Regions from separate parts of the Shinella sp. JR1-6 genome, predicted to be linked through region 1. Evidence: predicted binding sites of a transcription regulator. Region 1 holds the regulator's gene; each other region holds the start of a gene.
The links. The regulator LexA, encoded in region 1, represses DNA repair genes until DNA is damaged. The targets are predictions, from matches to a motif close to TGTTCNNNNTGTGTTCNG.
Positions count from the first base shown of each region.

Region 2: EXZ48_RS16710 (helicase-related protein) is a predicted target of LexA. The motif match lies at 6,758-6,775, and genes of this name have one in related genera.
Region 3: EXZ48_RS07490 (DNA polymerase IV) is a predicted target of LexA. The motif match lies at 3,422-3,439, and genes of this name have one in related genera.

Region 1 covers NZ_SHMI01000005.1:164,235-173,835, forward strand. Annotated here, with positions in the region: gene EXZ48_RS10715 (LpxI family protein) at 1-801, shown strand, start outside; gene lpxB (lipid-A-disaccharide synthase) at 798-1,976, shown strand; gene gltA (citrate synthase) at 2,008-3,297, opposite strand; gene EXZ48_RS10730 (ComEC/Rec2 family competence protein) at 3,606-6,062, shown strand; gene lexA (transcriptional repressor LexA) at 6,056-6,781, opposite strand; gene EXZ48_RS10740 (helix-turn-helix domain-containing protein) at 7,109-7,684, opposite strand; gene EXZ48_RS10745 (helix-turn-helix domain-containing protein) at 7,997-9,058, shown strand; gene EXZ48_RS10750 (hypothetical protein) at 9,116-9,601, shown strand, end outside.
Region 2 covers NZ_SHMI01000008.1:191,768-201,368, reverse strand. Annotated here, with positions in the region: gene EXZ48_RS16735 (DeoR/GlpR family DNA-binding transcription regulator) at 1-394, opposite strand, end outside; gene EXZ48_RS16730 (RNA polymerase factor sigma-32) at 550-1,410, opposite strand; gene EXZ48_RS16725 (CarD family transcriptional regulator) at 1,673-2,242, opposite strand; gene fdxA (ferredoxin FdxA) at 2,612-2,950, opposite strand; gene EXZ48_RS16715 (RNA-binding S4 domain-containing protein) at 3,143-3,562, opposite strand; gene EXZ48_RS16710 (helicase-related protein) at 3,567-6,617, opposite strand; gene EXZ48_RS16705 (low molecular weight protein tyrosine phosphatase family protein) at 6,994-7,314, shown strand; gene thpR (RNA 2',3'-cyclic phosphodiesterase) at 7,411-7,992, opposite strand; gene EXZ48_RS16695 (arylesterase) at 8,075-8,719, opposite strand; gene EXZ48_RS16690 (ABC transporter ATP-binding protein) at 8,779-9,495, shown strand; gene EXZ48_RS16685 (ABC transporter permease) at 9,492-9,601, shown strand, end outside.
Region 3 covers NZ_SHMI01000003.1:464,495-474,095, forward strand. Annotated here, with positions in the region: gene EXZ48_RS07480 (DUF4375 domain-containing protein) at 1-487, opposite strand, end outside; gene EXZ48_RS07485 (L,D-transpeptidase family protein) at 626-1,939, opposite strand; gene EXZ48_RS07490 (DNA polymerase IV) at 2,071-3,417, opposite strand; gene EXZ48_RS07495 (DUF3572 domain-containing protein) at 3,541-3,840, opposite strand; gene EXZ48_RS07500 (response regulator) at 3,982-4,353, shown strand; gene EXZ48_RS07505 (PleD family two-component system response regulator) at 4,370-5,737, shown strand; gene rpmG (50S ribosomal protein L33) at 6,420-6,587, opposite strand; gene EXZ48_RS07515 (MFS transporter) at 6,681-7,865, opposite strand; gene EXZ48_RS07520 (NUDIX hydrolase) at 7,879-8,541, opposite strand; gene EXZ48_RS07525 (DUF983 domain-containing protein) at 8,538-9,014, opposite strand; gene rnr (ribonuclease R) at 9,083-9,601, opposite strand, start outside.

The DNA.
Region 1 (9,601 bases):
GATGCGGCCCGCGCCCGTGGCGAGGATCCCTTTGTCCTGGCGCTTCGCGACGAATCCAGCCCGGACTGGACCGGCTTTGACCATCAGGTCATTTCCATTGGCAACTATGCCGGTATTGGCGCCGCCTTTCGGGCGAAGGGCATCGGCCGCGCCGTGCTGTCGGGTTCCGTCCGCCGTCGACCGGAATGGCGTGACATCCATGCGCCGTTGAAAGCGCTCGCCGCCGTCCCGTCCATCATCCGAACCCTGCTGAAGGGGGGGGATGATGCGGTGCTGAAGATGGTCATCCGGTTGATCGAAGCGGAGGGGGTGCGGGTCGTCGGCGCGCACGAAATCGTGCCTGATTTGCTCGGCAGCGAAGGCCCGCTCGGCACCGTCACGCCGGATGCGGCCGCCGAAGCCGACATTGCCGCCGCGGCCGCCGCGGCGCTGGCGCTCGGTCGTCTCGATGTGGGGCAGGGCGCCGTCGCGCTTGGCGGGCGCGTGGTGGCGCTCGAGGGCGCGGAGGGTACGGATGCGATGCTGGAGCGCGTGGCAAGCCTGCGTGCCGCCGGACGCATCTCCACGCGCCGCAAGGGCGTTCTTGTCAAACTGTGCAAGCCCGAGCAGGACTTGCGCGCCGACCTGCCGTCCATCGGCATGGAAACGTTGCGCCGCGCCCGCGCCGCCGGCCTTGCCGGGATCGCCGTGGAGGCAGGGCGCTCGCTTGTGCTGGAACGTGCGGCACTTGTTGCCGAAGCAGATGCGCACGGTCTGTTCGTGACGGGCATCATACCCGAGAGGGCGGAGGCACGGCGATGACGGAAAGCCCTCTGAAAATCGGCGTCATTGCCGGCGAGGTTTCCGGTGATCTTCTCGGTGGCGATCTGATCGCGGCGCTACGGGCCATGTATGCCGGTCCGGTGACGCTGGTCGGGGTCGGTGGCGAAGCGCTGGAGCGGCAAGGTCTCAAATCCCTGTTCGATTTCTCCGAACTCTCCATCATGGGCATTTCGCAGGTGTTGAAGCGGCTGCCGTCGCTTATCCGCCGCATTCGCCAGACGGCCGATGCGTTGGTCGCCGCACGGCCGGATGTGCTTCTCATCATCGACAGCCCGGACTTCACCCATCGCGTGGCGCGCCGCGTGCGCAAGGCGCTGCCGGACCTGCCGGTCGTGAATTATGTCTGCCCGAGTGTCTGGGCCTGGAAGCAAGAGCGCGCACCGCGCATGCGCGCCTATGTCGACCATGTCCTCGCGCTTCTGCCGTTCGAGCCTTCCGTGATGGAGCGGCTCGGCGGCCCTGCGACCACCTATGTCGGTCACCGGCTGGTCAGCGATCCCGACATCCAGCAGGTTCGTGCCGCACGGCTTGCCCGTGGCGAACGCGCGCCGGGCGAGCACGCGTGCCTGCTGCTTCCCGGTTCACGCGGCACGGAAATCACCCGTCTGCTGCCGGTCTTTGGCGAAGCGGTGCAGGAAATTATCGGGCGCAACCCCGGCACGCGCTTCCTTCTGCCGACCGTGCCGCGGCAGGAGGCGCTGGTGCGGAAACTGACGGCGGACTGGCCGGTGCAGCCGCAGATCACCGTTTCGACCGCGGAGAAGTGGCAGGCCTTCATCGAAGCCGATGCGGCGATCGCGGCCTCCGGCACCGTCATCCTCGAACTGGCGCTCGCGCGCGTGCCTGTCGTCTCGACCTATCGTTTCGACTGGCTCGCCAACCTCTTCCTCGGCAAGGTGAAGATCTGGACGGCGGCGATCCCCAACATCATTGCCGACTACGCCGTCGTGCCGGAATATCTGAACGACATGGTGCGCCCCGGCAGTCTGACCCGCTGGGTCGAGCGGCTTTCGACCGATACGGCCCAGCGCAGCGCCATGCTGGAAGGCTATGACCTGGTACACGCGCGCATGCAGACACAGCGCCCGCCCGGCGAAACTGGCGCGGCGGTCATCCTGGACCTTCTTGCAACAAAAAAGCCCGGTCGAAACTGACCGGGCTTTTTCATGGATGGCTCCGCTGAAATCAGCGCTTGGAGACCGGTACGTAGTCCCGCTTCGGGGCACCGATATAGAGCTGGCGCGGGCGGCCGATGCGCTGCTCCGGATCCTCGATCATCTCGTTCCACTGGGCGATCCAGCCGACCGTGCGGGCGAGCGCGAACAGCACCGTGAACATGGTGGTGGGGAAACCGAGCGCCTTCAGCGTGATGCCGGAGTAGAAGTCGATGTTCGGGTAGAGCTTCTTCTCGATGAAGTAGTCGTCCGTCAGCGCGATGCGCTCCAGCTCCATGGCGACTTCCAGCATCGGATCGTCCTTGATGCCGAGTTCGCCGAGAACCTCGTGCGTCGTCTTCTGCATGATGCGGGCGCGCGGGTCGTAGTTCTTGTAGACGCGGTGGCCAAAGCCCATCAGGCGGAACGGGTCGTTCTTGTCCTTGGCCTTGGCGACATATTCCGGGATACGCTCGACCGAGCCGATTTCCGCGAGCATGTTGAGCGCGGCTTCGTTGGCGCCGCCATGGGCCGGGCCCCAGAGGCAGGCGATGCCGGCCGCGATGCAGGCGAACGGGTTGGCGCCGGAGGAACCGGCGAGACGAACCGTCGAGGTGGAGGCGTTCTGCTCGTGGTCGGCATGCAGGATGAAAATGCGGTCCATGGCGCGCGAGAGCACCGGGTTGACCACATAGTCTTCGCAGGGCACGGCAAAACACATGCGCAGGAAGTTCGAGGCGTAGTCGAGGTCGTTCTTCGGGTAAACGAAGGGCTGGCCGATGTGGTACTTGTAGGCCATCGCGGCGATCGTCGGCATTTTGGCGATCATGCGCAGCGAGGCGACCATGCGCTGGTGCGGATCGGTGATGTCGGTCGAGTCGTGATAGAAGGCCGAGAGCGCGCCGACACAGCCGCACATGACGGCCATCGGGTGGGCGTCGCGACGGAAGCCGGTGAAGAATCGGCTCATCTGCTCGTGCACCATGGTGTGGTGCGTGACGCGGTAATCGAAATCGTCCTTCTGGGACTTGGTCGGCAGTTCGCCGTACAGCAGAAGGTAGCAGACTTCAAGGAAATCGCCGTGTTCGGCCAACTGTTCGATCGGATAGCCGCGATGCAGCAGAACGCCTTCGTCGCCGTCGATATAGGTGATCTTCGATTCGCAGGATGCGGTGGAGGTGAAGCCGGGATCGTAGGTGAAGGTGCCGGTGTTCTTGTACAGCGTGCCGATGTCGATCACATCGGGGCCGATCGTACCGGATCGCGTCGGCAGCTCAACCGCTTTGCCACCGACCGATACACCCGCGCTTGTTCCTGTCATAACGATCCTCCGTTGTTTCCAATGGCGGCACGAAGTTGTGCCGGAACCATGAACATGCTCGTTTTGCTAGCCCATTTGCACCTGCCTGCCAAGCGAGACGAAAGGCAAATTGTGCATTGCGAAAATAGGCTTTCCGGCAACGCAATATCTACCCTTTCCAGCAAGTTTCAAGCAACTTTTACGCGTGTTTCGCGAAATGCGGAGGTGGCATCCTTTCTGTCTTGCTTAGCACTTGTGACGGCCACTGCTGATTGAAGTTTCCATCATTCGGTTGCACAATGGCGGTGTGAACGGGTGGGGCCGGGATCATGGAGAAGGGCAAGGTCGCAGAACGGCGGGAGGTGCCCGAGGCGCATGCCTGGCGGGCGGCGCCTGACGATGCTCCTCTGCCGGTCCCGGCACGCGATCCGCCGGCCCGCAGGGGCAGGGTCGTGGTGCTTCTGACAGCGGCGGGGCGCTTGAGGAGTGCTTCCGAGACGCCGCAGACGTGGCGCGCCGCCTTCGCGCAGGAACGGGCACATGGCCATTTCTTCCTGTTCGTGCCGGTCTTCCTTGGTGCTGGAGCGGCCCTGTGGTTTTCCGCCGTTACTGATCCATCGCTTCCAGCACTGCTGCTTTTCGCTGCCTTCGCGTTCTGGCCCGCCTGGCGCTTCAGACATCGGGAGGATTGGACTGCGCTCGCCGCCGGGGCGATACTCTTCGTTCCGGTCGGCATGCTGCTGGCGGCGCTCGAAAGCGCGCGGCTCGATACGGTCGTGCTTGATGCGCCCGTTACCACCGATGTCAGCGGGCGGGTGCTGGCGCGCGAGAGTGACGAACGGGGTGCGATCCGCTACCGCATCGCGCTCGATACGACACGCGACCCGGTGCTCAAACGCCCGCCCGGCGTGGTGACGCTCCTCGCCCGCAGTCGGCATGCGCCGATCCCGATCGGCGGTGGGATAACCGGACGGGCACGGCTCGGGCCGCCCTCTGGCCCGGCGCTTTCCGGCCTCAACGACTTCGCCTTCGACGCCTATTTCGCCGGCACCGGCGCGGTCGGCTACTTCTATCAGGCCCCGCGTGCGGTTGCAGTGGCCGAGCCGGGCGTCGAGGGTCGGATTCGACAGACGGTCGCGACCTGGCGCAACAACCTCACCGAGCATATCCGCGGGCGGATTGGCGGCGATGCCGGCGCGATCGCCGCGGCCCTGGTGACGGCGGAGCAGCGGGCGATCAGCCCGGAAACGGTGGAGGCATTGCGAGAGGCGGGGCTTGCCCATGTGCTGGCCATTTCCGGGCTCAACATGGTGCTCGCCGCTGGCACTTTCCTCGTCGGCGCCCGCGTTCTGATGGCACTGATCCCGGGCTTTTCCGAACGCTATCCCGCCAAGAAGATTGCCGCCGCCGGCGCGCTCGTCATGGTGACGCTCTATATCCTCGTTTCGGGCGGTGCGATCTCCGCCGTGCGCTCGTGGATCATGATCTGCATCATGCTGGTGGCGGTGCTGTTCGGCCGTGCGGCGATCAGCCTGCGCAACGTGGCACTCTCGGCCATCGTCATCCTTGCCGTGACACCGTCGGCCGTCACCAATCCGGGCTTCCAGATGTCCTATGCCGCAACGCTCGGGCTCGTCGCCGGCTATGCGGCCTGGCGGGAACGTCCTGTCCGCCGCGAGGGCGAGGGAGGGCGCCTGAAACTGTTCGGTGGTGCGCTGGGGCGCTTCTTCGGCGGGCTGCTCCTGTCCTCGCTGATCGGCGGGTTCTCGACCCTGATCTATTCCATCGGCCATTTCCATCGCATCCCGGCCTATGGACTTGCCGGCAACTTGCTCGCCATGCCTGTCATCAGCGCGATCGTCATGCCCTTCGGCCTCATCGCCGTACTGCTCATGCCTTTCGGCCTCGATGGCGTGCCCTTCGCGATCATGGGCAAGGGCATCGAGTGGATGATCGCGCTGTCGACATGGGTTGCGAGCTGGAAGGGCGAGATCGTCACCGGCCGCATTCCCTCGATTGCGTTCCTGCTGATCGGCCTTGGTGGCGGGCTTGTCTGCATCCTGCGCACGCGGCTGCGCCATGCGGGAACGCTGCTTGTCGGGATCGGCCTCGCCATCGCCTGCTTTCCGGCTGGAGGTGCCACGCCGGAAGCGCTGGTGTCCGAGGATGGCCGCCTCGTTGCCATCCTTCGCGGCGAAACCGTCGCCACAAACCGGGCAAGACCGCCAGACTTCATCTATTCGCAGTGGCGGCGCGCCCTTCGGCTCGGCGAACTTGTAAAACCGGAGATCCGCAGAAGCGCCGGCTTGACCCTTGAAGAAGCCGTCAGCACCACGGGTGCTGCAGAAAGCCGAAACAAGCCCCGGCGCACGGCCGACCGGCAGAAGGCGAGGGACGCCATGGCGTCCGCGCTCGCGGAGGCCCGGGCCGGCAATGGCTTCGTCTGCGAGGCAAAGGCCTTCTGTGCCGCCGTCTCGCCAAGCGGCTGGCGGATCGTGACCCTCGACGACGTCGCCTTCCTGGGCACGGCCTGCGACGCTGCCGACCTCGTCGTCGTGTCCCTGGCCCTGCGGCTCGAGGCTTGCCGCTCGGGTGCGCGCCTGGTGACGGCGCGTCACCTGAGGCGAACCGGCGCCCTCGAAATCCACCCGGACGCCGAAGGCCTATCCAACATCTTTTCAGCTGCGCAGGTCACACCAGCCGTGGAAAGTCTCGACCGGCCCTGGGCCCGCCACCGCAGCTACGACTGGCGCACAGGCAGTTTCGATCCGCAGGGCGATCAGTGATAGCGGCGAATGAGGCCAACCAGCTTGCCCTGGATTTTTACCCGGTCCGGCCCGAAGATGCGGGTCTCGTAGGCGGGGTTTGCCGCTTCGAGCGCGATCGACGCGCCCTTGCGGCGGAAGCGCTTCAGCGTGGCTTCCTCGTCGTCGACAAGCGCCACGATGATTTCGCCGGGATTGGCGCTGCTCGCCGTGCGGATGATCACCGTGTCGCCATCGAGAATGCCGGCCTCGATCATCGAATCGCCCTTGACCTCCAGCGCATAGTGATCGCCGTTGCCGATCATCTCGGCTGGAACGGTGATGTCATGGGTGTTGTTCTGGATGGCGGAGATCGGCACGCCGGCAGCGATGCGGCCCATGACAGGAACGGAGACGGATGAGGAAACCTCGGCCACGGGCGTGCGCCGCGGCGGGGCGGCGACGGGAGCGGGGGGCTGCTTGCCGCGACTGCCCTCGATGACGGCAGGTGAAAAGCCGCGGCGCGGCTGCAGGCTCTGGGCATAGGCTTCGGGAAGCTTTATCACCTCGAGCGCGCGGGCCCGGTTCGGCAGGCGCCGGATGAAGCCGCGTTCCTCCAGCGCCGTGATGAGGCGGTGGATGCCCGATTTCGACGCGAGATCCAGCGCGTCCTTCATCTCGTCGAAGGAGGGAGGAATACCGGACTCCTTCATCCGTTCATGAATGAACAGGAGAAGTTCCTGTTGTTTCCGCGTGAGCATGGCTCCTCCACCGAGAATCGAGTGAAACAAATCCAGAACAGACACTATCTGTTCCATATGTGTTCTGCAAGGGGCTGCTGAAACAATAATAGTACTGGTGGAGGCGCGCGAGCTAATCCGGAATAGCGCGCATAGATAATCTGGAATTCAAAAACAGGCGCTGCCTTGTTTTTAAAGGGCTTTTGCCGCGAAAGTGGGGGTTCCCAATGCGCCAATTGGTAACCCCAAACACGGCCATTCCAGCGGATATAATAACTAATTGAAAATACAACGATTATTGCGGCCCTTAACCTTCATGGCCGATCACCCCACGTGGGATTGCGGACCCTATTGCGGACCCTGCTTTTTGCGGCGCTCCGTCCGGTTTTCAATTGCTCTTATGAAATGAGGTAAATCACTGCGGAAACTCTTTCGACCATACTCATCGAATGCGGCTTCATCCATCTTACCACTGTCAAGAAGCGACCGCCGCTCATGTCGAACCAATGCAAGGGTACGCAGAATTGCCGCCCCTAAGCTTTTCCCAGCCTCGGTTACCTCGCTCTCGCTCATGAACGCCAATTCCTCGGCCGCAAATTGACCGAGCAATTCAGCGATTATGGCCTCTCCGGCGATCTCAAAATCTCTGATTGTTAAATCTTCAAACTTAAAAAGCTGAACAAAATCTTCGCCCGACAGAGGCGTGCGATCTTCACCGAAGAGAAAGAAATCGATCTTGCGGCCAGTCTCTACAGTTAGCTGGAGGACTGCCTCGATTGGCAAGGAATTTCTGGATCGCCATGAGGAAACTGTTTTGTTTGAAACTCCAAGATGAGTAGCGAGATTGGCATCCGTGTTTATGCCACACGCCGCTTTCATCCGATCCAAAATCTCTGGCACATTTAACGTTGTCGCATCGCTCACAGGCACCCTCGTCTACAAAATGCGGACGGAGCCGCATGACATCTGCATTGTGCGGACATGCGGTCTGCATAATGCAGTTTTATCAAGGTGTGCCTTGAAATGAAAGCCAAATCCAAAACTCCTTCGAAGGAGCTTCTGGTCTACGTTCGCGTAGAGTTCATCCTTCAAGGTTCCTCCTTCAATGCATGGTGCAAAGCCAATGGCGTTGTTCGCAGGACCGCTGAACAGTCACTAAGCGGCGACATTTGTAGCGAGAACGCCAAACGTCTCGTGGAGACGATCTTGAAAGCTATCGAACGACGGGCGGCCTAAATGTCGAACTGGCTTACGGCAGACGACTTTGCCCAAGTGGCAGGAATATCATTTCGTAAAGCGCGCCGCGCACTTTCATTGGCAAGAAGCGGTCAGGTATGGCGGGGCGACGCCCTTGAAGTCCGCACCTTCCACGGCCGTGGCGGTCGCTCCGGCATCCAGTATCAGGTACGGGTTTCCAGCCTTCCGCCCCATCTTCAAGAGCATTTAAAGACCCTTCAAATAGCCGATAAAGCGGTTTTAAGCTTCCGCCTCGGTGACGATATGGCTCGGCTGGAACGCGCGTGGAAACACGACATCATCGCGCCGGCGCTGGAGCATCCGTACCGGAGCCCGGAACGCAAGGCCGAAATCGAGAAGCTGCACGGTACCTATCGGCTCGACTGGACCGGCCATAAACGCAAGCTCACCCAATCCACCCTATATGAGTGGATCAAGATTTTCGAAACAGAGGGATTTCAGGGCCTTGCGCAGAAAGTCCGGAGCGACAAGGGCGAAAAGAAAGCCCTAATCAACCGGGCGTGGATGCAGACGGTTCCCTTTGACGATATCGCCAAGGAAACCATTGCCGAGGATATCGTCCAGTTCATTCGCGGGCTGATCGTCAAAGGCACCACGCGCAAGCTGATCCGGTTCATGGCTTCTGCCGAGCTGCGCCGCCTCACCGCTGCATATGGTTATGTCGTCACCGATGAGACCGAGGCCACGAAGCTGTTTAATATCCCCGACAGCATCGTGTCGGCCGAAGCCCGGTTTAAGGCCGTCTATCGGCATAACTTCGACCGGAAAGCCAGCGAGGACAACAAGCCACGCATCCGTCGCACGATAGCTGGTCGCCAGCCCATGGAGATTGTGGTGATGGACGTGCACCATATCAATGTGATGGTGCGCCGGAATAACGGCACGGTCGCGAGCCCTAAGTTTCTGGCCTTCCACGATGTGGCGACGAACCGTGTTTTCGGGGAACTCGTCTTTCTCAACGAGCGCGGCGGCGTGCGCAACGTCGATGTGATCGAGGCATTCAAGCGTATGTGCCAGCATCCGGCCTTCGGCATGCCGTAGAAGCTCTATTGCGACAATGGCTCCGAATACCGTTTTGCCGACTACCTTGAGGACGCCTTGAAGCTGAATTGCAGCATCACGCCTTACACGGCAGAGGATCGTAACCGTGTCATCCGGGCGAGGGCCTATAACGCATCCGCTAAGGTGGTTGAAGGCTTCTTCCGCCAGATGAACCAGCAATATTTTCGACATATTCCCGGCTGGATCGACGACAACCGCATGAACCCGAAGCGCCGGGAACTCGGCAAGCCGATGCCTCCATACGAGAACGGCTTTGACGAATTCTGCAAACTGGTTTTCCAGCTTCTGAAGACCTACGAGGCATTGCCTCAGGGAGGCGCGCTTGCCGGCAAGTCGCCGTCGCAGGCTTTCGAGGGGCATGTGAAGGCCGGATGGGCTTCCACGCTGATAGACGACAGCCAGTTCTACATGGCCTTCGCCAAGCCGGAGCGCCGCAAGCTGGAAAAGCACGCCTTCAGCCTCGGCGGGCGGTTGTGGACCGGACCGGAACTCGACAGGTGCTTTGAAACCACTGTCATCGTC
Region 2 (9,601 bases), on a different contig from region 1:
CTGCAATGGCCGGCCCGTTGGTCGCGACGGTGAGGCCTGCGGCCTGTGGCAGGGCGCGGGCGAGCGCGACATTGGTGCTGCCGGCATCGAGAAAGACGGTGGCGCCGGCGGGGATGAGGCCGGCGGCGGTGCGGGCGAGCGCTGCCTTGCGCTCACCGGCGATCGCCATGCGCTCGTTCATCGTGGTGGAGGCGTGCGTCATGCGCAGTGCGCCGCCATAGACCCGGCGGCAGAGGCCGGAGGCGGCCATTTCACGCAGGTCTCGCCGGATCGTGTCTTCCGACACGCCCAGCTCCTGCGCCAGTTCCGCCGCGATGACCCGTCCCAAAAGGTCGAGCCGCGCGCGGATCAGGTCTTGTCGTTCCCCGAGCAGAAGAAGGTCCTGTCCAGACATTACCGAATCCAATCGTGCATGATTGCGTAGCAATGCGCACAAATCGGCAGAAACGTCAATGAACGGGGACAATCACATTTGATTGCTGTCCGAAACGGGGCGGTTTTACAGAGGGGGCCGGAAACGAGCGGAGGCCCCCTTGGGGAAGCCCGCCGTCAGGCGTAGGCGAAGTCCGTGGTCTTGCCGACCAGAACGGAGCGTAGCTTCTCCAGCGCGCGGTTTTCGATCTGGCGCACGCGTTCCTTGGAAATGCCGAGCACGGCGCCGAGTTCCTCGAGCGTTGCTCCGTTTTCCGCCAGTCGCCGGGCACGAATGATCTTCATTTCACGCTCGTTAAGCTGGCCGAGGGCGGCGTGTAGCCAGTGATGGCGGCGTTCGCCGTCGATGCTGCCTTCCGCCTGCTCGTCGGGAAGCGGTGCGTCACTGGTGAGAAAATCGAGCCGGTTCGAGCCTTCGCCTTCGGCGGAGGAGATTGGCGCCTGGAGCGAAACATCGGAGGAGGAAAGGCGGGCATCCATGGTGCGCACGTCGGCGGTGCTGACCCCGAGCGCGGCGGCGATCTCCTGATGCATCGCCTCGGCGGTGAGGTGGGTGTCGCCGCGCGCAAGGCGCGCGCGCAGGCGTCGCAGGTTGAAGAAGAGCGCCTTCTGCGCCGAACTGGTGCCGCCGCGTACGATCGACCAGTTGCGCAACACATAGTCCTGGATGGAGGCGCGGATCCACCAGCTGGCATAGGTGGAAAAGCGGACCTGCCGTTCCGGTTCGAAACGGGCGGCCGCCTCCAGAAGGCCGATGTAGCCTTCCTGCACGAGGTCACCCAACGGAAGGCCGAAGTTCCGGAACTTTCCGGCCATGGAAACCACCAGCCGCATATGGGCCATGGCGATGCGGTTGCGCGCTTCCTGATCCTTGTTGTTCTTCCAGGCCTGGGCGAGTGCCTGCTCTTCGTCCCGTTCGAGATAGGGCGCGGACATTGCGAGCTTGATCATGCGGCGGTCTGCGGTCGTCGTAGCCATGGGGGTCTCTCCACGTTAACCGAACCGGCACAAGGAGGCCTGTTTCTGCCTCTGGTCTTGCGCCCTGCTTGATGATGACGTTTCGGAAAGGCCGGCGGATCGCTCGAAATCGGCTTTCAAGAAAATAAAGTGGCAAGCCACCTCCGCGGCCGCCCGAAGCCGGTCGTCCTCGGGGTGGAAAACGACCCAGGGCCGGAAAAGTTCCCATAAAAAAACCCGGCTGTTGCCAGCCGGGCTTTAAAATCGAACGTACTGCCCTAGATCAGGCCGCCTCGTCCTGCGAGTCGTCCTCGTCGATGGTCTTGCCGCGCTTCGGACCCTTGGCGAGGTTCGTTTCAACGAGGCGAACGGCTTCGGTTTCCGACATCTTGTTGACGGCGGCGATTTCACGGGCCATGCGGTCGAGCGCGGCCTCATAGAGCTGACGCTCGGAATAGGACTGTTCCGGCTGATTTTCCGCGCGGTAGAGGTCACGGACCACTTCGGCGATCGAGATCAGGTCGCCCGAATTGATCTTGGCATCATATTCCTGCGCGCGGCGCGACCACATGGTGCGCTTCACGCGGGCCTTGCCCTGGACAACCTTCAGCGCGCGTTCGACGAAATCGGTCTCCGACAGTTTGCGCATGCCGATCGAAACGGCCTTGGCAACCGGCACCTTGAGACGCATCTTGTCCTTTTCGAAATCGATGACAAAGAGCTCAAGCTTCATGCCGGCGACTTCCTGCTCCTCGATGGCCACAATCTGGCCAACGCCGTGAGCGGGATAGACGATCGATTCACCGGTCTTGAAACCCTGGCGCGTGGAAGATTTCTTCTGCTGGGTCGTCATTCTGTTCAAATACTCCCTGTTACGCTCCCGGCATGGCCGGGTGGGTCCGGGGACCCGGGAAAGACGGGGGCACCGTTGCGGTGTCACCACTCTGGTCCGTCCGCCATGCGCAAAAAAGGTCCCTGGCGACGCGTTCACATTTGAGCAACCGGAGCTGCCTATGGGAGGTGAGCGGCGTTGAGGGATCGTTTGCTTTCGTGGTGGTGTTCGGGCACGCAAAATGCCGCGATGTGGATCAGTGTCCGGACCCTACCACAAAAAAGTGCCGAAATCAATAATTTGCTTCGCATGGGTCATCAAGCCTGTCCCATCGCCTTTTGACGGGAGCACGCTTTTTTCCCCAGCTTCGGTTGCCGCCCTATGCGGCGATCAATCGCCCTGGCCCGGATTGGGAGAGAAGTATTTCTCGTACTTGCCTTCCTCTCCGTCCATTTCCTTCGCTTCCGGCATCGCATCGCGCTTGACCGTGATGTTGGGCCAGACGGCGGCGAATTCCGTGTTGATCTTCAGCCATTTGTCGAGGCCCGGTTCGGTATCCGGCTTGATCGCCTCGGCGGGACATTCCGGTTCGCAGACACCGCAGTCGATGCATTCGTCGGGGTGGATGACGAGGAAATTCTCACCCTCGTAAAAACAGTCGACCGGGCACACTTCCACACAGTCCGTGTACTTGCAGCGAATGCAGTTGTCGGTCACGACATACGTCATGAGGAACTCCAGAATCGTCATAAGGCGGGCGCGGACGAGACCATCCGTCACCGCAGGATCCGTCACGCGATCGGCTTGCCGGACAAGGGAGACCGCGCGTATCGAGGGCCGCCCGGAGGCTGAGGTAAAGGCTTTGCGGGCGGTTTGCAAGCGTAATACATGCGCCGCCGGGCGCTTGCGAGGTATAGAATTCTAATCCTCGTCGTCGCCGGGAAAACCGTGCAGGCGGTCTGTTTCGCGGCGTTCCCGCTTGGTGGGCCGGCCTGCGCCGCGCTCGCGTGTCGCCTGCTCGAAAAGTGAGCGTTCCTCGCGCGGCGGCGGGGGCGGCGTCATGTCGCTGTAGAGAAGGCGGGCCTCCTCGTAGGGTCCGCGGCGTTCGCCCGAATGCAGCACCTTCACGACCATGTCGTGTCGGTCGAGCGAGATCAGCACGACATCGCCGGGGTGCACTATATGCGAGGGCTGGCGGATTTTCTGGCCGTTGATGCTGACATCGCCCGCTTCCACGGATTTCGCCGCTAGCGAGCGGGATTTGCGCAGCCGCGCGAAGAACAGCCACTTGTCGATGCGCTGTCGCGCCTGACCCGCCGGCTGTTCCTCGTTGCGTGCCATCGGCTTACTTCTTCAGCTGCTCCTTGAGCGCTGCGAGCTTGGCGAAGGGAGAATCCGGGTCGATCGGCTTTTCCTTGCGGGGCGGCCGGGCCTCGAACTTCGCCTGCTGCGGCTTGCCGCCGCGATCGTTTCGATCGGGGCGGTGCTCGTTTCGATCGGGGCGGTTTCCGCCCTGCGGCTTTCCGTCGCGGCCCTTGGCCTGATCGGGGCGGCCGCGGCCGCCGTCACGCCGCTCGCCGCGTTCGCCGGCCGGCTGGCCGCGATGGCGATCACCGCCGCGCCGCTCGCCCTGACCCTGACGCTCGCCCTGGCGATCCCCATGGCGCTCGCCGCCTTGGCGATGACCTTGGCGCTGGTTGTCGTGGCGAGAGCCCGGGCGCCAGAGCAGCACCGGCTTCACTTCGACCGGTTCGCTTTCGACGGTACCTTCTGTCGGTGCTTCCGCGCTCTCGGTGGCCGGAGCCTCCGTCGGTGCAGCCGAAGCCTCTGCGGCAGCGACAGGTGCGTCGTTGTCGCTCTCCGCTGCGTCGGCATCGTGTTCGTCGGAGATTTCCGCGCTTGCCTCGGCCGGGGCTGCAGCGGCGGCATCGGCCGGTGCCTGCGCGGCGAGATGGGCGGCGACCTCTTCTGCCTTTACGCTATCAGCACGGTAGCCGAGGCCCTTCAGGATTTCTTCCATGTCGTCCGGCGTCGCACCGAGAATGGAGAGCATGGCGGTCGTCGCCATGAAACGGCGGCCGTCATAGGCGCCCTCGGGGCGCGGCGTGCCCGATTTCCACTGCAGCAGCGGGCGGATGAGGTCGGCAAGGCGTTCGAGAATGTCGATGCGCACGGCCCGCTTGCCGAGGAAGCGGAAGCCGGCAAGCTTGTAGAAGGCGCGCTCGAAGCTCGGATCGGTGACGACCGAGGTGCGGCCGGCGGCGAGCACCGGGATGAGGTCGCCGTATCCCGGCTTGTCGAGGCCGTCGTTCTTCAGCGCCCAGAGCAAGGTGATGAGTTCGGCCGGGGCGGGCTTCAGAAGCGCCGGCATGAAGATATGGTAGGCGCCGAAGCGGATGCCGTGCTTGCGGATCGATGCGCGGGCTTCCTGGTCGAGCGACTTCACGTCTTCCGCCACGTCGCGGCGGAAGAGCACGCCGAGATTTTCGACGAGCTGGAAAGCGAGGCCCTTGGCGAGGCCCTGCAGGTCTTCCGCGCGCGAAAGGTCGTCGAGCGGCTTCAGCACGGTCGCGATGTGGTGGTTCACGAAGCGCTCGATGCGGGCGGCGACGTGGTCGCGCGCATTGCCGGTCAGCTGCTCGTCGGAGAGAAGGATGACGCGCGGACGCATGACATGGTCGCTCGCCGTCAGGCGTGCGACGGGATCGCCGAGCCAGCGCACGGTGCCGTCGGAGCCGAGCGCGAGGTCGCCGTTGCCGGCAGCATGCAGGCGTGCGGCCCGGGCTTCGAACTCCAGCGCGAGCGCCTTCTGTGCAGCCGTCTGCACGGCCTTCGCATCGGGGCCTTCTGTTCCGGAGGCCAGCGTAAACCGGAAACCGGCCAACTGCCCGACATGATGTCCCTCTACGAAGACATCGCCATTCACACTGATTTCAGCTTCCAGCATCGCATTCTCTCTCAGGCGCTTCATGAGCACAGATGTCCTGCGATCAACAAAGCGTTTCGTCAACCGTTCATGTAGCGCATCGGACAATCGGTCTTCGATTTCCCGCGTCTTTTCCTGCCAGTGTGTCGGATCGGCAAGCCATCCGGGCCGATTCGACACATAGGTCCACGTCCTTATCTGTGCGATTCGCGCCGAAAGCGTGTCAATCTCGCCATCGGTTCGATCGGCGCGGCGCACCTGATCGGCCATGAAATCTTCGTTAACCGTGCCGCGCTTTACCAGATCCGCGTAGAGCGTCGAGATGAGGTCGGCGTGCTGGGCGGGGGTGATGCGGCGGTAGTCGGGAAGTGCGCAAGCCTCCCAGAGCTTTTCGACGCGCTCGGGTGTCGTCGCAAGGTCGCGGACGTCGGGGTAACGCGACAGGTGCTCCAGTGCCTGCTGGTCGACGGCCGGCAACGCCCGCGTCAGCCCGCCGATCGGCGGCGGGGCATCGAGCGACTTGCGCAGGTTCACGAGGGAAGAATAGTCGAAGCGGGGCGTGCGCCATTGCAGCACGCGCACAGGGTCGAACTGATGCGTCTCGATGCGCTTGACCAGCTCGTCGTCGAAGGGATCGACACGGCCCGTCACGCCAAAGGTGCCGTCGCGCAGGTGCCGCCCGGCGCGGCCGGCGATCTGGGCGAGTTCGGCGGGATTGAGGTTGCGGAACTGGTAGCCGTCGAACTTGCGGTCCTGCGCGAAGGCGACATGGTCGACGTCGAGGTTCAGACCCATACCGATCGCATCGGTGGCGACGAGATATTCGACGTCGCCTTCCTGGTAGAGCGCGACCTGCGCATTGCGGGTGCGGGGCGAGAGCGCGCCGAGCACGACGGCTGCTCCGCCACGCTGGCGGCGGATCAGCTCGGCGATCGCATAGACCTCGTCGGCCGAGAAGGCGACGATGGCCGTACGCTGCGGCAGGCGGGTGATCTTCTTGGAGCCGGCGTAGAAGAGCTGCGACAGGCGCGGGCGCTCCACCACATGGATGCCCGGCAGGAGCTGCTCCAGAATGGGCTTCATGGTGGCCGCACCGAGCAGCAGCGTCTCGTCGCGCCCTCTCAGATGCAGGACCCGGTCGGTGAAGATGTGGCCGCGTTCGAGATCGCCGGCAAGCTGCACCTCGTCGATCGCCACGAAGGAGGCGCGCGTCTCGCGCGGCATCGCCTCCACCGTGCAGACCGAATAGCGCGCCATATGCGGCGTGATCTTCTCCTCGCCGGTGACCAGCGCCACATTGTGCTGGCCGACCTTGTCGACGAGGCGCGTGTAGACCTCGCGCGCGAGAAGGCGCAGAGGCAGGCCGATAATGCCCGTCTCATGTGCCACCATGCGTTCGATTGCGTAGTGGGTCTTGCCCGTATTGGTCGGGCCGAGCACCGCGGTGACCCCGCGGCCGCTCAAGATCATCGGTGCTTGCGACAAGTCACGCCCCGGCAGGTTTCCATCTCCGCCGGACGCATCCGGCAGGCAACAGATGCCCATCGAGACGCCCGATGGCAAGGGGCAAGGCGAAAAGCGCCGCTTTTCTCGCGCTTCTGCGGCCTTTGCGGAACAGTCTGCGAACGAATCGGAGACGAATCGCTGACTCCGGATGATTCAGGGTTTGTTCACCACAAGGGATTGACGTGATTCGGGTAGGTGCCGCGAAATGCTGAATCGGAACAAGGGGGACGAAGGCGGTCCAGCGGAGACCCATTCCGGCCGTGTTCATTCCGTGTTCTTGCGTGGACACCCGCATTTTCCGGGTGCTATCGCTGCGCGAGAGGCAGAAGAAAGAAAAAACATGCGCAATGTTCTCTTTGTGTGCAGTCAGAACAAGCTGCGAAGCCCGACGGCCGAACAGGTGTTCGCAAGCTGGCCGGACATCGAAGTTTCCTCCGCCGGCACAAACAACGACGCGGAAAATCCGCTCTCGGCAGAAGAGATCGGCTGGGCGGACATCATTTTCGTGATGGAGAAAGCCCATCGGAGCAAGGTCCAGGCAAAGTTCCGGTCCGCTCTCAAGGGTAAACGGCTTATCTGCCTGGATATTCCGGATGACTACGCGTTCATGGACCCCGCGCTGGTCCAGTTGCTGAAGACAAAAGTCCCTCAGCATCTATAGGTGTTGCGGCGGGAGCACTAAAGGCCGGTTTGCCGGGCTCGGCTGCGGCAAAGGCCGTCTCAGGCCCGGGCCGATTGCCCTATGATAGCTTGCCGATCAAATCAGGTGATCGCGCAGGTCCGCGCTATCCCAGCCGCCGCCGGCCTCGTAGAGTGGGAAAACCTCTTCCGTGAGGTATGGCCCGCCACCGACGGATTCTTTCGAGGACATCAGCACGAAGCGGTTCACGGTGAAGGGGGCGGTGTAGAAATTGCCACGACCGGAAAGATAGTGGGCGACGTCCTCGGTGCGGGCATTGCGCAGGCGCGCGAGCGTGACGTGGGGTGTGAATTTGCGCGGATCGGCGGGAAGGCCGAGGCGCTGGCAGATGCGCTCGATCTCGCCCTGGAGGGCGTACATTTCCGGCGCCTGCGTCACCCCGGCGAAGACGGAATGCGGTTTCTTCGAGCCGAAGGAGCCCATGCCCGACAGGGCCAGCTGGAATTCCGGGCGTTCTATGCGGTCGAGCTTGTCGACCACCTCGTCGGCGGTGCGGCCGTCGATGTCGCCGATGAAACGCAAGGTAATGTGGAAGTTCTCGACATCGATCCAGCGGGCCCCGGGAAGTCCGCCTCTCAGCAAGGAGAGGCTCATGGCAGCATTGCGCGGCACTTCGAGGGCGACGAAAAGTCTCGGCATGGCGACTTCTCCCTGCTGGAATGTACTGTCAGCGAATCACGCAATGGATTTTTGCGCAACCCTTATTTCGCACCCGCGAAAACTACTCCTTCGCCGGTATCGATTTGATGAACGCTTCGGCGGCGGGAAGAATCGTCGCAACCATCACGTCCACCCCTTCGGAATTCGGATGCATGCCGTCCTCGAGCTGCAGGTTCGCCTTGGTGACGACCCCGTCCAGGAAAAAAGGATAGAGCGTGACGCCGTGTTTTTCCGCCATGCGCTGGTAGATGCCGTTGAAGCGCTCGCCGTATTCGGGCCCCATGTTCGGTGGTGCCAGCATGCCGGCAAGCAGCACTGCGATGCCGCGCTCCTTGAGACGCGTCAGCATGGCGTCGAGGTTCTTTTCCGTCTCTTCCGGTGGAATCCCGCGCAGCGCGTCGTTGGCGCCGAGCTCCAGAATCACACCCTGCGTGCCTTCGGGGATCGACCAGTCGAGCCGGGCAAGGCCGCCGGAGCTGGTGTCGCCGGAAACGCCGGCATTGGCGATCTCGATCTCGTAGCCATTTTCGCGCAGCGCCTTTTCCAGCTTCACCGGAAAGGCATCCGCCGCGGGCAGTTGGTAGCCGGCCATCAGGCTGTCGCCGAAGCCGACGAGCTTCACCGGTTCCGCCCGGGCGCTGCCCACGGATAACAAAGCTGTGATTGCAAGTGAGGCGAAAAATGAAAGCGCCGCTTTAAACGACATGTCGCTGATCCTAGATTGCTGGCATTCCGGTTGTTTGAAGACATATAGGGCAGAATTCCTTGGCCAAAACCATCATCGATCTCAAAAAAGCCGATCTCACCCTCGGCCGGGCGGCCGCCTCCGTGCATGTGCTGAAGGGGATCGACCTTGTCATCGATGGCGGCGAATCGGTCGGTATCGTCGGCCCGTCCGGTTCGGGCAAGTCGACGCTCCTGATGGTGCTGGCCGGGCTCGAGCGGCTCGACAGCGGCGAGATCCATATCGACGGCGCGGGCCTGCACGGCATGAACGAGGACCAGGTGGCCGATTTCCGTGGCCGCAATGTCGGTATCGTCTTCCAGTCCTTCCATCTCATTCCCAACATGACCGCGCTTGAAAACGTCGCGGTGCCGCTGGAACTCGCCAATGTGCGGGACGCCTTCGAGATCGCCCGGCGGGAGCTGACGGCGGTCGGCCTCGGTGAGCGCCTGTCGCACTATCCCGGCCAGCTTTCGGGCGGCGAGCAGCAGCGCGTGGCGATCGCCCGGGCGCTCGCACCCTCGCCGAAGCTCTTGATCGCCGACGAGCCGACCGGCAACCTCGATACCGAGACGGGCCGGCAGATCGCCGACCTTCTTTTCGCCAAGCAGGCCGAGCGCGGTATGACGCTGGTGCTGGTGACGCATGATCCCTCGCTTGCCGCCCGGTGCAGCCGGCAGGTCGCCATGCGCTCCGGCGAGATCGTTTCCGGCGCGGCGCCCGTCAAGGCGGCACTGGCAGAGGCGGTACCCGCATGAGGGTCGGCGCGGTCCTCAGGCAGGTTCCAATGGCGCTTCGCCTGGCGCTGCGCGAAATGCGTGGCGGCCTCAAGGGGTTCTACATCTTCCTCGCCTGCATCGCGCT
Region 3 (9,601 bases), on a different contig from region 1:
TGTCGGGCCATGCCTTGATCCAGGCAGCCGCCTGGTCCGTTGCCGGCCTGAGGCGTTCTGCCTCCTCGAAACGCTTGTCCAGCGCATCGAGCGCGCCGTCCCGGCCGCCGGAAAAGCCGGTCTGCGCATCCGCCTGGTCTGGGTTGGCGGCAATCCAGAGGCCGAGCTCACCCAGCAGTGCGGCATGGTGGGGCGCGCCCATGGCGGACAACCCTGCCATGGCGTTGGCAAGAATGGCCTGCCTTCGTGTTCCGCAATTGTGAACGAACTGGCTGTGCCCGCCGTTCAGCACCTGCGCGATGTAGAAATCGGCGTGGTAGAGCTGGATCAGCCGATGCGGCACCTCGTCGGCGCGGTAAAGGCCTGCCGAAAAGAGATGGTTGACGAAATCGACGACGATCGCAACGAGCTCGGACGCGTTGCCGGGACTATCCTTGGCAAGCGCATGAGGGATCGGGACGACAGGGGCCGGCTGGGGTGGCGTCACGCGTTTTCCAAAGGTCATTCAGACACCTTTGAAGAGGAGAGGCAGTGAGGGGCATCATGTCATGGACGGCGCCCACGTCGAGACATTCGCCGGCAGGCGGTATCGATGGCCTGCTGCAAGGCAGGCCACAGCTGCCTGTCAGTTCACGACGGTGATCGATGCCTTCTTCTTTTTCTTCGATGTCTTGCCGCTCTGTACCGCTCCTGCATCGGCTTTCTGCACCTTGCGCGTCACGGTGATGAAGTCCGTGCCGTCGCCGGTTTCCGGGCCGAGCCCGGTGTCGGAGATGGAGAGGGAGGCGCCTTCGCCCATCAGGCCGGAAATGCGCAGGCGCATGTCCTCCGGAATATCGAGCCGGTCGAGGGTTTTTGCCAGCACCTCGGGGGCAGCGGCATCGGCTTCGGTGGTGATGCCGAGGCGCTTCATCGTCGCCTGCGAAAGCTGGTTGTCCATGCTGACGCCGTACCATTCCGCCTTGCCCTTGTCGGCATCGACCTCGCGGGCCAGCAGGAAATGCGTGCCAAGGGCGATTTCGGGGTTGCGGATGGTGATCGGCATTTCGAGGACGGGCTTGAATTTCTGCCGCACGAGGATCTGCCCATTCGGCGGCGCCCCCTTGCCGGCCTTGGCGTAGACGGCGGCGACAAACTCCGGAGAGATCATGCCGTCTTCCTTCAGCCCTTCCGCGAGCTGGAAGGCGCGGATGGCGGTAACGGTCTGCTTGCCGTGCAGGCCATCCGGCACGCCGGCGTCATAGCCGAGCGTCGTCAGCAGCGTCTGCAGATCCATCAGCATCTCGCGCTCGCCGCGGCGGGTGATCAGGATGCGGATCGGGTCTTGCTCTGTTCTCTGTACGATGGGCGTGATGACCTCCGGCTTCGGATCGGTCATCGCCACCTCGACGCTCTTCTCGCCGGCTTCGATGAGCGCGGGGCGAAGGCCGGCCTCGGAGAGCAGCGGCGTATCCGGAACGACGACGACAGGCTTGAACAGCGCGGCATGCACGATGCGCTGCGGCGTGATCTCGCGGTCGGTGACGAGGACATGACCGCCGCGGCGCGTCGTGCTGAACAGCAGTTTCGCAAAGTCGTTCGGCAGGCGCACGCAGCCGTGCGAAGCGGGGTAGGAGGGCACGCTGTTGGAGGCGTGCAACGCGATGCCCGACCAGGTCAGCCGCTGCATGAAAGGCATCGGCGCGCTGTCATAGAGGTTCGAGAAATGTGTGCGCTTCTTTTCGAGGATCGAGAAGATGCCGGTCGGCGTGGAATGTCCCGCCTTGCCGGTGGAAACGCGCGATGTGGCGACGACCACGCCGCCGTCATAGACCTTCAACTCCTGCAGGTCCTTCGACACCATGATCTGGAGCGGACCTTCGAGCGTGCCGCCGAGCGCGGTGGCGCAGCTCAGCATCAGGCCCACTATGCTCATGCCGGTAACGAGGCGAAACTTCATGTGACCCATCCGTACGCAATACAAACCGGCAGGAAGCGTAGTGCATCCGATTTAAGGAAGGCTTGATGCACGCAGACGATCCCCCGATCTGTGCCATCCCGATGCAGTCAAGAACGCTGGCTTGCCGGGATTTATTCGGTGGGTCCGTCGATTTTTCCGGCGGTCTTGAATGTCAATTTTTCGTGAAACCGGTTGGGGCCGTTCTTGCCGAACGTGTAGCCGGTCTCCACGCTCGCCTTGCCGAACTTGTCGCGCAGGGTGTTCATCGCGGCCTCGGCGGCGGCGTGGCGGCTGGCGGCGGGATCGACGAGATCGGGCGGGTCGGCGCGGCCGGGATCGGCAAGATCGCTGACGCCGATGCCGATCAGCCGGTACTTCGTGCCGTCCACCTCCTTGCGCAGAAGCTCGATACCGGTGCGAAAGATGCGGTCGGCGAGCATGGTGGGGTCTTCCAGCTTGCGGTTGCGCGTGCGGCCTTTGAAATCGGCCGTCTTCAGCTTCAGGACGACGGTGTGGCCGGCGATGCCCGACTTGCGCAGGCGCGTGGCGACCTTCTCGCTGAGACGGCGCAGGTGCGCCACCAGCTCGTCATAGCTTGAAATGTCGTCGAAGAAGGTGGTTTCGGCCGATACGCTCTTGGCCGGATCGTTCGCATGCACCTCCCGGTCGTCCTGCCCGCGGGAGAGGTTGAAGAGCCGTTTGCCCATGACGCCGTAGCGGCGCATCAGGTCGGTTTCCTCCATGGTCTGCAGCTGGCCGACAGTGCGGATGCCGTCGCGCTCCAGCGTCTCGGCAAAGGCCTTGCCGACGCCCCAGATGAGGAGCACCGGCTTCTCGCGCAGGAAGTCGAGCGCCTCGGCTTCGCCGATGACGGAAAAACCACGCGGCTTGTTGAGGTCCGAAGCCACCTTGGCGAGGAACTTGCAGTAGGAAAGGCCGATCGAGATGGTGATGCCGACTTCGTTTTCGACGCGTTGGGCAAATCGGGCGAGCACACGGGCAGGTGGATCGTGGTGCAGGCGTTCGGTGCCCTTGAGCTCCAGAAAGGCCTCGTCGATGGAAAGCGGCTGAACGAGCGGCGTCAGGTCCTGCATCATCGCGCGCACCTGCCGGCCGACGGCGACGTATTTCTCCATGTTCGGACTGATGACGATGGCGTTGGGACAGGCCTCCAGCGCCTTGAACATCGGCATGGCCGAACGCACGCCGTGGATCCGTGCGACATAGCAGGCGGTGGAGACGACGCCGCGTTTGCCACCGCCGATAATGACCGGCTTGTCCGCAAGGTCAGGATTGTCGCGCTTCTCGATCGCCGCATAAAAGGCGTCGCAGTCGATATGGGCGAGCGTCAGGCCATAGAGTTCGGCATGATAGACGAGGCGGGGGCTGCCGCATGCGCGACAACGGCGCAGGTTCACAGGCTGCCCGGCAAGGCAGTCGCGGCAGAAGCCCGGAAAACGCGATTCGGCTGTGCTCATCATGCGGAACAAATATTGAACATCGCGACATCACCGCTTAAATTCACGAGTCTCAAGCGCTGCGGGAGGTGAAGGCATGACGACGCACAGGCAAGCGCGTGGAGACCCCCGCTTACCGCCCGCTCAGAAATCGTCGCTGCCGCCCGGCCCGCTGAGGACGGCGTGGGCGTGCACCACCGCCTCCGGCGTGACACCTGTCGCGGTGCTGAAAGAAAGGAGCGTCGGTTCGTGTTCCATCAGGAAAGCAACGAGGCCGGCGAGAAAGCCGGGATCGTCGATGGCATTGCGCACATCCGAAGGTGAGACGCCGGTGAGCGAGAGGAAACGCGAGAGCAGTTCGGGTTCTCCGGCCAGCCAGCCGAGGATGGCGACGGCGGTTGCCTCGGCATCGGCAACCGCGGGTGTATCTTTTTGGCTTTTCATCGTTTTTCCTCGGGAAATTTACCTTTTAATCAACCAAGTCGCGCTAACGTCGATGCGGACAAGCTGGGTGATTTCGGCTTTGCCGCAACTTATCGATCCACCGGAAGGTTGCAAGGCCGGCGAGAGGAACAGGGACGCACGATGCCCAAGCAGGTGATGATTGTCGAGGACAACGAGCTCAACATGAAGCTCTTCCGGGATCTCATCGAGGCGTCCGGCTATACGACCATCCAGACCCGGAATGGTATGGAAGCCCTTGATCTTGCCCGCAAACACCGTCCGGATCTGATCCTGATGGATATCCAGCTTCCCGAGGTCTCCGGCCTCGAAGTCACCAAGTGGCTGAAGGAAGACGACGAGCTGCATGTCATCCCGGTGATTGCCGTCACAGCCTTCGCGATGAAGGGCGACGAGGAGCGAATCCGCCAGGGCGGCTGCGAGGCCTATGTCTCCAAGCCGATCTCCGTTCCGAAATTCATCGAAACCATCAAAACCTATCTCGGCGACGCATGAGTCGGAGGTCAGGGCCATGACAGCGCGCATTCTCGTCGTCGACGACATTCCGGCAAACGTAAAGCTGCTCGAGGCGCGGCTGCTCGCGGAGTATTTCGACGTGCTGACGGCCGAGAATGGCTATGATGCGCTTGCCATGTGCGAACGCACGCAGGTGGATCTCATCCTGCTCGACATCATGATGCCCGGCATCGATGGTTTCGAGGTCTGCGAACGGTTGAAGGCCAATCCGCGCACGGCCCATATCCCTGTTGTCATGGTGACGGCGCTCGACCAGCCCTCCGACCGCGTGCGCGGCCTCAAGGCCGGCGCCGACGATTTTCTCACCAAGCCGGTCAACGACCTGCAACTCATGTCACGGGTGAAGAGCCTCGTGCGGCTGAAGACGTTGACGGACGAGCTGCGCATGCGCGCGGCCACCGCCCGCGCCATTTCCCTGGAGGAGGGGCTGGACAGCAATCTCGGCGACGAGCCGGGCGATATCCTCCTCGTCGATGGCCGCGCCAGCTCCCAGGAGCGCATCACCCGCGCGCTGAAGCCGATCGCCGAGGTCACCTCGATGTCCGATCCGCAGGCTGCACTCTTCCAGGCGGCCGAAAGCAATTTCGAGCTGGTGATCGTCAACGCCAATTTCGAGGACTACGATCCGCTGCGCCTGTGCTCGCAGCTCCGCTCGCTGGAACGCACCCGCTTTCTGCCGATCCTGCTGATCGCGGAGCAGGGTGACGACGACATGGTGGTGCGCGCACTCGATCTCGGCGTCACGGACTATCTGATGCGGCCGATCGACCCGAACGAGCTGATCGCCCGCAGCCTCACCCAGATCCGCCGCAAGCGCTGCAACGACCGCCTGCGCGCCAGCGTGCGCCAGACGATCGAATTGGCCGTCACGGACGGTCTGACAGGTCTGCACAACCGTCGTTATCTCGACAACCACATGAAGCTGCTGATCGACCGCGCGACGGCGCGGGGCCGGCCTCTGTCGGTCTGCATCACGGATATCGACCGCTTCAAGCTGGTCAACGACACCTATGGCCACGATGCCGGCGATGCGGTGCTGCGCGAATTCGCCAGCCGCGTGCGCTCGGCCGTGCGCGGCGCCGACCTTGCCTGCCGTTACGGCGGGGAGGAGTTCGTTCTGGTGATGCCGGATACCTCTGCCGACATGGCGGCAGGTGTCGCGGAGCGCCTCCGCACGATCGTCGAACGGGAACCGTTCCGCGTGCCCGGCACGGACGTCTTCCTGTCCATCACCGCTTCGCTCGGCCTTGCCAGTGCGCTGTCGGCCGGAGACAGTCCGGAAGCCCTGTTGAAGCGCGCCGATACCGCGCTTTATGAGGCAAAGCGCTCCGGCCGAAACCGGGTCGTGGCTGCCGCCGCGTGAGGCGGCCGATTCGCCGCGAGGTTGTCCACAGGCGAATTCATATTTCGGGCATTTGACTTGGAAATCCGCAGGTTGCACGGTTCGTGCCGGTTGCTGACCGTACGTGAACCGCGCCGCCCCTAGAATCCGGTCACGTGGTGAAAATTGGCTATAAGTCGTACTATTCGACTTTGGTGAGGCCTATCAATGGGTTGTGTCGTGTATCGCCTTCCCGTACGTCAACCGGGTATTTTGTCATGGTTGCATACTTCTCTCGCAATGGTTGAAATTGGCGTTGCCAACCATTGTTGCGATCCATGACGGAACCGCTGCTCAATGGTACACGTCTCCTCGGTGCGGTTAACTATGAGACAAGGCGCCGGCGGGGGAGCGTTAAGAATTCGTTGATTTTTTTTCTTTTTCGCGCGATGCTCAACTCATGCGCGGCAAACGAGGCCGCACAACCGGTTACCCCATGATGCTAGGTCCGCCGCATCTCCTGGGTCGTGGGGTCGGTCGGTCAGCTACGACAAATACGGAATCCTCGTGCCGTCGTCGTGTCTGACCGACCCCCATTCAACGCCGCTCCCTCAGGGGAGCGGCGTTTTTGATTCGGGGCAGGCGACACGAAGGCTGCCGACAAAAAGAAAAGGCGCCGGACGTTTCCGTCCAGCGCCTTTGCGAACCGAAGCGGCTCCCAAGATTACTTGATCTTGGTTTCCTTGAATTCGACGTGCTTCTTGACGACCGGGTCGTACTTCGTCTTGGTCATCTTGTCCGTCATCGTACGGCTGTTCTTCGTGGTCACGTAGAAGAAACCGGTGTCGGCCGTCGACAGCAGCTTGATCTTGATGGTGGTAGCCTTGGCCATGGTCGTCCTGCCTTTATCAAAAACGAAGCCGCGGACAGCCAGTCTGCTCTACGGCTTAAATCTGGGCGGAAACTACAAAACGCGCCCGAAAAGTCAACCCCGTTTCGGCCGGAAAACCATCCGGGCGAGAGAAAGTACGAGGTAAAACCCGAAGAAGCCGACGATCGCCCAGGCAAAACCGTCATTGCCGGAAACATCCATCGCCGCGCCGATGGCCTGCGGACCGACGACGGTGCCGACGGCATAACAGAAGATGAAGGCGGCATTGGCCGCCGCGAGGTCCGCGCCGACGAGGCGCGAGCCGAGGTGGCTGAGGCCGACCGTGTAGAGGCCGGCGACGCAGCCGCCCCACAGGAACAGCACGGTCGCCATCAGCACCCAGCTGTGCGAGATGAGGGGCAGGCAGAGCGCGCCGACGAGGCCGATGACCGCCATGATCGTCAGGAGGCGCCTGCGGTCCTTCATGCGGTCGGAAAGCATGCCGAGCGGGATCTGGAACGCCATGTTGCCGATACCCATCACGGTCAGCAGCAGGGCGGCCTGCGGCTCGCTGAAGCCGGCCCGCGTCGCGTAGATGGGGAAGAGCGAAAGGCCGCCGACCTCCACCGCGCCGAAGATGAAGACCGCCGCTGTCGCCGTCGGTACGAGAAGGATGTAGCGCATGAAATGCAGCTCGGGCTTCTCGTCGATATCAGGGCTTTCGCCGCGGGCGATGAAAATGGGAACGGCGGCCAGAAGGATGATGGCGGCACCCACCGTGAAGGGCAGCACGCCGTCGCTGCCCAGAAGCGAGAAGAGCAGGGGACCGGCGGCGAAGCCGAGCGACAGCACCGTGGCATAGATGCCCAGCACGAGACCGCGCCGGCGGGGCGGGGCAGCGGCGTTGATCCAGAATTCGGAGAGGATGAAGAGCGTGGTGATCGCGCCGTGGAAGACCAGGCGAAGCGGGAACCACAGCCAGAAATTCTGGATGTAGTAGAAGCCGAGGCCGCTGATCGCCGCCAGAATGATGGCGGCGATCATGATCGTCGAGGTGCCCCAGGCATGCGCAAGGCGCGTGGTGAAGGGGGCGGCAGCCATGGCGGCGACGCCGGCCATGGCAGAGTTGATGCCGATCATGGTGGGGGAAATGCCGCGCTTCTCCATGATGATGGAGAGCAGCGGAAGACCGAGGCCGATGGCGATGCCGACGGCGGAAATGGCGGCGACGGCTGCAAAGAGAGACCGCCAGTGGATGCTCTCCACCGGGCCCGAGGTGCCGGATTGCGGCTGCGTCATATGCGATCGATCCTCAAAGAAGGTCCCGAAGGAAGCGCCCGCGCTGGGTGTGATACAGCGGCACGGTTCTTCCGAAGGGCAGAGACTTGTCTTCCTGAAGGCTTTTTTGAAGCTCTTCAAGGATCAATACGGTTATGTCGGGCATCTCGATGCCGCCGCGGTCAAAAATATTCACCCAGCGCAGGTCTTCCAGCTCATGGCTCGCCGTTGCGCCGGCGGGGTCGATGCCCGCCTCGTCGGTAAAGAGCGCGAAGAAGCGCGTATCGAACCGCCGGACCATGCCGGCCGGCGTGATGGCGCGGGCAAGGAAACGCAGGTTGGAAAGGTCGGGGCGGAAGGGCAGGGCGTTTTGTGAGGCAGCCTCGATCGACGTGCCGACGGAAATACCGGCCTCTTCGTAGAGTTCCCGCAACGCGGCAACGCCCAGCGCTCGCAGGCGCGAATCGGAGCAGCGGGTGCCGCTGCGCAGCGCCAGCCGTTCGCAGGCCAGCGGGTTCAATGGATGGGAGACGGGAACGAGGCGGTCCGTCGCATCGCGCCGGCCACCGGGAAAGACATAGACATCCGGCATGAAGACATGCTTGCTGCTGCGCCGGCCGACGAGCACCCGCATGCGCTCGCCCGACCGGTCGAGAAGCAGGATCGAGGCTGCATCGACGGGTCGGACGGGTGTCATGCCGTCCGGTCGCCGTAGGCGGACGCCGTGTCCACTTCCCTCTCTTCCGGCTTGTCGCCGAAGCCGTGCATCTTCAGCGCCCATTGCAGGCCGATGGCGCCGCCCTTGATGGGCTGCAGCAGAAGGAGCGACAGGATGAGCGTGATCGGGGTCCAGATGGCGAGGTGCTGCCAGGTGGTGAGCGGCCAGACGAGGTCCGTCGCCATGTAGCCGCCGACCACGATATGACCGACGATGGTGATGACGAGATAGGGCGGCAGGTCGTCGGCACGCTGGTGCGTGTAGTCCTCGCCGCAGGCGGCACAGTTTTCCACGGGCTTGACGAAGGACTTGAACAGGCGGCCGGAACCGCAGGCGGGGCAGCGGTTTAGTATGCCGCGCTTGATGGCACGGCCGAGCGGGCGCTCCACCGGCCGGGCGGCCGGGCTGTCGCCGAAATGCTGCGTGTTGCCGCTGGTTTCGTTCGCCTGCATGTCCTGTCCTTCCCGCCGGCACTTCGCGCCGGCCATTTCTCTTCGCGCCGGGGGCGGCGCGATACCGCTCAGCGTCTGCCGCGGGGCGGGCGCGTACCCGGCTGGTGCCGCGGGGCGCTGCCCTTGCGCCGGCCCGACTTGTGGAAGGAGCGCACCGCCGTCGGCATCTTGCGTCCCTCGCTGATCATGTCGAACCGGAGCGAACCGGCAAGCGGCACCGCTTCCGCGAGTTTGACGCGCACCTCGTCGCCGAGTCGATAGCCGAGCCCGGTTTTTTCGCCGGACAGGGCCTGATGCGCCTCGTCGTAGATGAAGTAGTCGCGTCCGAGCATAGATATAGGCACGAAACCATCGGCACCATATGCCGGCAGGGTGACAAAAAGTCCCGCCTTGGTGACGCCCGAAACACGCCCGTCGAATTCCTCGCCGATGCGCCCGGCCAGGTGATGGGCGATCAACCGGTCGACCGTGTCGCGCTCGGCCGCCATGGCGCGCCGCTCGAAGGTCGAGATCTCGGCCGCGATATCGTCGAGCACCGCTTCCTCGTCCGGCGTGATGCCGCCCTCGCCAAGGCCGAGCGAGCCCAC